Regions from separate parts of the Arthrobacter sp. KUASC02 genome, predicted to be linked through region 2. Evidence: riboswitches for the same ligand, from Rfam matches in the RefSeq annotation. Region 2 holds a riboswitch; the other holds the start of a gene.
The links. A riboswitch is a leader RNA that binds a small molecule or an ion and turns the genes downstream of it on or off. The one in region 2 is predicted to bind S-adenosylmethionine.
Positions count from the first base shown of each region.

Region 1: another riboswitch for S-adenosylmethionine. It lies ahead of AC6JAC_RS15240 (bifunctional o-acetylhomoserine/o-acetylserine sulfhydrylase); the one in region 2 lies ahead of AC6JAC_RS01720 (DUF1737 domain-containing protein).

Region 1 is NZ_AP046053.1:3,278,491-3,282,105, forward strand. It holds gene AC6JAC_RS15240 (bifunctional o-acetylhomoserine/o-acetylserine sulfhydrylase) at 1-1,314, opposite strand, end outside; SAM riboswitch class IV at 1,389-1,504, opposite strand; gene AC6JAC_RS15245 (VOC family protein) at 1,665-2,303, shown strand; gene AC6JAC_RS15250 (CPBP family intramembrane glutamic endopeptidase) at 2,436-3,203, opposite strand; gene AC6JAC_RS15255 (histidine phosphatase family protein) at 3,289-3,615, shown strand, end outside.
Region 2 is NZ_AP046053.1:383,722-387,336, forward strand. It holds gene AC6JAC_RS01705 (hypothetical protein) at 1-353, shown strand, start outside; gene AC6JAC_RS01710 (O-succinylhomoserine sulfhydrylase) at 477-1,685, opposite strand; gene AC6JAC_RS01715 (rhodanese-like domain-containing protein) at 1,686-2,096, opposite strand; gene AC6JAC_RS01720 (DUF1737 domain-containing protein) at 2,093-2,404, opposite strand; SAM riboswitch class IV at 2,439-2,553, opposite strand; gene AC6JAC_RS01725 (NtaA/DmoA family FMN-dependent monooxygenase) at 2,786-3,615, shown strand, end outside.

The DNA of each region.
Region 1 (3,615 bases), 2.9 Mb from region 2:
GTCGCCTTTGGCGGCGCGGAAACCGGCATCCAGGTCGGCGATGATGTCGTCGATGTGCTCCAGCCCCACCGAGAGGCGGACCAGGCCGGGGGTCACGCCGGCAACGGCGTGCTGCTCCGCCGTCAACTGACTGTGCGTGGTCGACGCCGGATGGATGACCAGGGAGCGCACGTCGCCGATGTTTGCCACGTGGGAGTGCAACTCCAGGGCGTCCACGAATCGCTTGCCCGCCTCGGCCCCGCCGGCGATGTTGAAGGACACGATCGCACCGGTGCCCTTGGGTCCGTACTTGCGGCCGCGCTCGTACCAGGGGCTGGACGGCAGGCCCGCATAGGCGACGGATTCGACGTCGTCCCTGGACTCCAGCCACTCGGCGACGGTCACCGCGTTGGCAACATGCCGCTCCACGCGCAGGCTCAGGGTTTCCAGCCCCTGGGCGATGAGGAAGGCGTTGAACGGGGATACCGCCGAACCGAGGTCGCGCAGCAACTGGACGCGGGCCTTGAGGATGTAGGAAAGGTTCGCGCCCAGGGCACCGCCCGCCCCGAGGTCGCGGGCGTAGACAAGGCCGTTGTAGGTGGGGTCCGGCGTGTTGAAGCCCGGGAACTTCTCCGGGTCCTTTCCGAAGTCGAAGTTGCCGGAGTCGACGATCACTCCGGCGATGGCACTGCCGTGCCCGCCGAGGTACTTCGTGGCCGAGTGCACCACGATGTCGGCACCCCATTCCAGCGGCCGGATGAGATACGGCGTGGACAAGGTGTTGTCCACGATCAGCGGGACGCCGGCCTCGTGGGCAACGCGGGACACGCCTTCGATGTCCAGGACATCCTGGCGCGGATTGGAGACCACCTCGGCGAAGAAGAGCTTGGTGTTCGGCCGGACGGCATCCTTCCACTGCTGGAGGTTGTCCGGATCCTCGACGAACGTCACGGAGATGCCGAACTTCTTCAGGGTGTGGGCCAGCAGGTTATAGGTTCCGCCGTAGAGGCTGGGGCTGGCCACCACATGGTCGCCGACTTCGGCCACGTTAAGGATGGCGAAGGTTTCGGCAGCCTGGCCCGAGCTGAGCAGCAGCGCCGCCAGGCCACCTTCCAGGCTGGCAACGCGCTGTTCCACCGCATCCTGGGTGGGGTTGCCGATGCGGGTGTAAATGGGCGCCAGCTCGGCCAGCGCGAAGCGGTTGGCGGCGCTTTCGGCGCTCGGGAACACGAACGACGTCGTCTGGTAGATGGGCAGTGCCCGGGCACCGGTGGCGCTGTCCGGCACCTGGCCGGCGTGGATCTGGCGGGTTTCGAATGACCATGCGTTGGACATCTGGGAGCTCCTTCTAAGGAAGGGCACCTCGGCCGTGCCGGACATGCCGTACTGGACATGCCCTGGCAGGACTGGTGCCGCGCTTGCCGCCCGGCGGTTGCCGGCAGGCCAGGTCTTCACCCGGGGCACCCCACCGCGGAACGAGGGTTGCCGGCCAGCAAGCCGGGGCTCGATGCTGGCGCTCATGACCTGGGCCCAGTCTAGGAAGGGCGGATCGCCTGTGAACAGCTTTGTGACGAAGGACGTCAGCGGCGTGATTTCACGGGCCTTGTGCGGGTCAACGATGACATCCCATCTTGGTTAGGCCACCCTTAGCTGAGAGCTCCATCACAAAGTGCCAAGATGAGGGCATGCGCATGGATCACGTCTCTTACGCCTGTGAACAAGATGGCTTGGCTGCCACCACCGAACGTATTGCAACCGCCCTCGGCGTCGAAGCCGTGAAGGGCGGGGTACACCCCCGTTTTGGCACCCGCAACATGATTATCCCGCTCGCCGGGCACAAGTATCTGGAGGTGGTGGAGGTCCTGGACCACCCGGCCTCCGACAAGGCTCCGTTCGGGCAGGCTGTCCGGGCACGCTCCGCAGCCGGCGGCGGCTGGATGGGCTGGTGCGTCGAAGTGGACGACCTGGCACCGTTCGAAGAACGCCTCGGCCGCTCGGCTGTCAACGGCAACCGCAAGTTCCCCGACGGCCGCGAACTCGTCTGGAAGCAGATCGGCATCCTGGGCCTCATTGCAGACCCGCAGGTTCCGTACATGCTCAAGTGGGAAGGCGACCCGGAACTTCACCCGTCCAACGCCTACCCGAGCAACGTTAAGATGTCCAGCCTCACCATCGCCGGCTCTGCCGAACGCGTCACGGAATGGCTCGGCCAACCGGTGGAGAAGCCCCTGGAGGATGTGGCCGTTGAATGGGTCGCCCCGAAGGGAACGCCCGGAATCCTCTCAGTCACCTTCGAGACCGCCTCCGGGGCAGTAACCATCTGACCCTGTTCCACAAGGTGGTCCCCCAAGGGACCACCCGGCAGCCTGCTGCCCCCGATCTTCGGCCGCTATCAGCGGGTGCCAACGACGCCACCCACCGATAGCGGCCGAATCCTTTTAACCCGGCCCGATCGCCTAACCCAGCCCGATCGCCTTGCCGAACAGGCTGAAACCGACGAACGCAACGATGTCCAGCAGCGCATGGGCGATCACCAGCGGCATCACGCGGCGGGTCTTCGTGTAGATCCAGGCAAACACGACGCCCATCACAGCGTTGCCGATGAACGGGCCGAATCCCTGGTAGAGGTGGTAGCTGCCGCGGAGCATGGAACTGGCGAAGATGGCCAGCGGCATGCTCCAGCCGAACTTCCCGAGCCGGTCCAGCAGGTAGCCCACCACAATGACTTCCTCGACGATCCCGTGCCGCACTGCGGAGAGGATCAGCACGGGAATGGTCCACCAGTACGCATCCAGCGCGCTGGGGATGATGGCGGTGGTGATGCCCAGGGCCCGGCCGGCCGCGTACAGCCCCAGGGACGGGATGCCGATCAGCGCTGCCAGGCCCAGCCCCTGCAACAGGTCCTTCCCCGGTCGGACGAAGTTGAAGCCGAGTTTGCGGAACGCCGAAGCGCCGGACTCCCCCGCCCCCCGGTGTTCGGTGAGGAAATAGATGACCAGGACCACCGGAACCAGGGCGAACATAATGTCCAGCAACTGGTAGGTCAGGTCGAAGTATTCGCGGCTGCTCTGCGAGCGGTTGAGGGTGGACGTACCTTCCGCCAGGGGCGCCCGCGTCAGCTTGTCGAGCAGCTGCACCACCGAATACACGGCGGACTGCCCCAGCGACAGACCCAGGACAATCCAGACTTCGATCCGCAGACGACGGCGGGAGGGAACCAGCATGTTCCTATCTTGCCTGCACTTGCTGGTTCTTTCCTGTCCGCCGCCTCCCTGAAGCCCTGCGGCCCGGGGCCTATGCTAGGAATTTATGAGCGCGCCCGACAAAATCATCATGATCCGGCACGGCCAGTCCGCCGCCAACGCCGACACCTCCATCTACAACAGGGTGCCGGATTACCGGATACCGCTCACGGAACTCGGCGTGGCACAGGCGCAGGCCGCCGGCGAGCAGATCCGCCGGGAGCTGGACGGGCAGCAGGTGTGCGTTTACGTCTCGCCCTACCTCCGGGCCTACCAGACCCTCGAGGCGCTCAACCTGGGCCCGCTCATTGAACGGGTCATCGAGGAGCCCCGGCTCCGGGAGCAGGACTGGGCGAACTTCCAGATCGCCGGGGACATCGAGGACCAGAAGGAA
Region 2 (3,615 bases):
ACAAGACCGCCATCGTGGTCACCGTCATTGCCCTCAAGGATGCCCAGGAACTGCGGGATCATCTGGACGCATCCAAGAAAGCCTCGGCCGCGTGCCGCAACTTCACCGTGGAGCTGGCAGGGCAGAAGATCACCACCGAGGTCCAGGAGGTTAACGCCGAGACCAAGGGTGACCAGTCGTTCGCTGCCCTGGCCAAGCAGAGCCTCTCCACCGGGGAAAAGCAGGCGGCCCTGACGATGACCGGCATCAAGGGAAACCTGGCCGCCACCGCGGTGAAGGCGGGACCCGATGTAACCCCGAATGCCGCGGCGGAGCTCGCCCAGCTGATCGACACCATCCTCGCCCACGGCTGACGGCGGCGCGGCGGGCCAACGGACACGGCCGTGTAGGGCAAACGGACAGAGCGCGAACGGACAGATAACGCCCCACAATGCAGGGCCGTATCTGTCCGTTCGCGCTGGTTGTACCTCTGCCGGTCAGATCTGCTTGAGCGCCTGCTCCAGGTCGCGGATGAGGTCGTCGACATCCTCGAGCCCAACCGACAGCCGGACCACGCCGTCGCTCAGCCCGATGGCTGCGCGCCCTTCCGGACCCATGGCGCGGTGCGTCGTGGTGGCCGGGTGGGTGATGAGCGATTTGGCATCGCCAAGGTTGTTGGAGATGTCGATGATCCGCAGCGCGTCCAGCAGTGCAAAAGCTGCCTCTTTCGCCGTGCGGCCCGCCGACGGCGAGAGCTCCAGCGTGAGTACGGTGCCGCCGGCCTTCATCTGCTTGGCGGCGAGCTCGTACTGCGGGTGCGACTTCAGCAGCGGGTACTTGACCCAGCTGACAGCCGGCTGCTCCTCGAGCCATTCGGCCAGGCGGAGCGCCGAGGCGGAGGAATGGTTGACGCGCAGCGCCATGGTCTCCAGGCCCTTGGTCAGTACCCAGGCGTTGAAGGCGGACAGCGCAGGCCCGGTGTGGCGCATGAGCTGTTTGACCGGGCCGTCGATGAACTCCTTGGTGCCCAGGATGGCGCCGCCCAGCACCCGTCCCTGGCCGTCAATGTGCTTGGTGCCGGAGTACACAATCACGTCTGCGCCGAGCTCGCCGCAGCGCTGCAGCAGGGGAGTGGCAAAGACGTTGTCGACGACGACCGTTGCCCCGGCCGCGTGGGCCAGTTCGCTGACCGCGGCGATGTCCACGATCTCCTGCATGGGGTTGGACGGCGACTCGAAGAAGACCGCCGTCGTCGGTTCGGCCAAGGCGGCCCGCCACTGCTCCAGGTCCGGACCGTCCACGAACACCGTTTCCACGCCCCAGCGCGGCAGGATTTCGTTCAGGATCACAAAGCAGGAGCCGAACAGCGACCGGGCAGCCACCACGCGGTCGCCCGCGGCCAGCAGCGCACCGAGGGCCGTGAAGACGGCGGACATGCCGGACGCCGTCGCAAAGCACGCCTCGGTGCCCTCGAGCAGCCGGAGCCGCTCCTGGAACGTGGCCACGGACGGGTTGCCGTAGCGCGAGTACACGAACCGTTCGTCTTCGCCGGTGAAGGCGCGTTCGGCGGCTGCTGCGGATTCATACACGAAGCCGGAGTTGAGGAAGATCGGCTCGGCCGTCTCCTGGAAGTTGGTGCGGTCAAGGCCGCCGCGGACAGCCTGGGTGTCGGGGCTCCAGCCGGCGGCGTCGGGATTGAAAGTCACTTAGTTCTTTCCGAGGTTGGTGGGCAGTCCGCGGTTTTTCCAGCCGTTGACGGTGCGCTCGCCGTAACGGTCCGGTTCGCCTTCAAAGCCTTCGAGGACGTTGTAGGCGGTGAAGCCGGCCTGCGTGGCGGCGATTGCGGCGGCGATCGAGCGGACGCCTGATCGGCAGAGGAACACCAGTTCGACGCCGGTGTCCTCCGGTGCCTGCTGCTTCAGCTGCTGAATGAATTCCGGGTTGGGGATGCCGCCGGGGAACGTCCACTGGATGAAGAGGGGATCGTTTTCGGTGGCTTTTGTGTCCGGGATGCCGATGTGGGCCCATTCGCCTTCGGTGCGGACATCCACCAGTACCGCGCCCTGTTCCAGTTTGGCCCAGGCGTCCTGCGGGGTCAGGTCTCCGGCGTAGCTCATGCGTGGCCCTCGAAACCTTCGCCGGGGAAGTCGAGGTCGAACTCAAGTTCGTCCACCGCCGTTGCCACAGCGGCGTCCGAGCTGGCGATGGCTGCGGGCAGCACCACGGCCTGCGCCACGATCACGCTGGTGCCGTTGAACGTGGCTGCCGGGCTCCCGTGCAAAACATAGCCATCGGCCAGGGCCGCGGAGATGCGCTCGCAGAACGAGCGGTCGTCGGGGCCGGTGATCAGCCGGTAGGCCAGCTTTTCCTGGGGCAGGTCCTGGGCCGGTTGGTCCTGGCCGGCGGCGGCCGGTTCGGTGGCCAGTGGGGCGGGTGCGTCAGACACGACGGATCTCCTTCTCTCACGCTTGCAGCTCGAATGGGTCGATATGCCGAGTATTCACCTGAGGCACCCCGCCGTGGAAGGAGGGTTGCCGACCGGCCAGTCAGGGCTTGGCACCGGTTCTCATTACTCCCCAAAAACGTAACACTTACGACGGCGGCCCGCACCGCCGTCGTCGTCATCTTCCGTAACGGGACATGGCAGAACGCGGCACTGCCCCCGCGTTTCCGGTGACCCGTACGTGACCCCATATTGCCGTTACAAAAGAACCTGCCGGGAGGATAATGACGGGAGATGAACCGCTGTAACGCCGGATGAAATCAGGCAGCCGTGAATGGATCGAACGGGAATACAGTCAGTCCCATGCTGCACTTCGGTTGGTTTGTGGGTCACGGCTTCGGCGTCCAGGGCTGGGGCACGCCCGGCTACGGCATCGGGTACGACTGGAAAAAACCCGCCCTGTACCAGCAAGCCGTGCGCGAATTTGAGCGGGCCGGGCTGGACCTGTTCATCATCGAGGACTCCCTCACCGTGCCGGACACCTACGGCGGCAGCGCCGAAGTGTCCTTGGCCCAGGCGTCCTTCGCTCCCAAACACGATCCGCTGGCCCTGGTTCCGTACCTGCTCTCCGCCACCGAGCACCTGGGCATTGTTCCCACGGTGAGTGCGTCCTTCTACCCGCCGTTCACCGCGGCACGGCTGCTGGCTACCCTGCAGCACTTCTCCAACGGCCAGGTGGGCTGGAATGTGGTGACCTCCGGCAGCGACCTTGCCGCGCAGAACTACGGCCTGGACCAGCAGATTGAGCACGATCTCCGCTACGAGAAGGCGGAGGAATTCGTGGACGTGGTGCGCAAGCTCTGGCGCAGCTGGGAGCCGGACGCGATCGTGGAGGACGCGGAGGCCGGCATCTTCGCGGACCACACGAAGGTCCACCCGATCAACCACGACGGCGAGTTCTTCAAAGTCCGGGGGCCGCTGAACACGGCGCCGCTGCCCGAGGAGCCGGTCCTGGTGCAGGCCGGGGCATCCCCGCGGGGCAAGGCGTTCGCGGGTGCCAACACGGACGTCGCCATCGCCCTGGCCAGGGGTGCGGACGGCATGAAGGCCTACCGGGACTCGATCCGGGCCGAGGCAGCCGCGGCAGGGCGGAACCCCGACGACGTCAAGGTGCTGTTCGTCCTCAAGCCCAC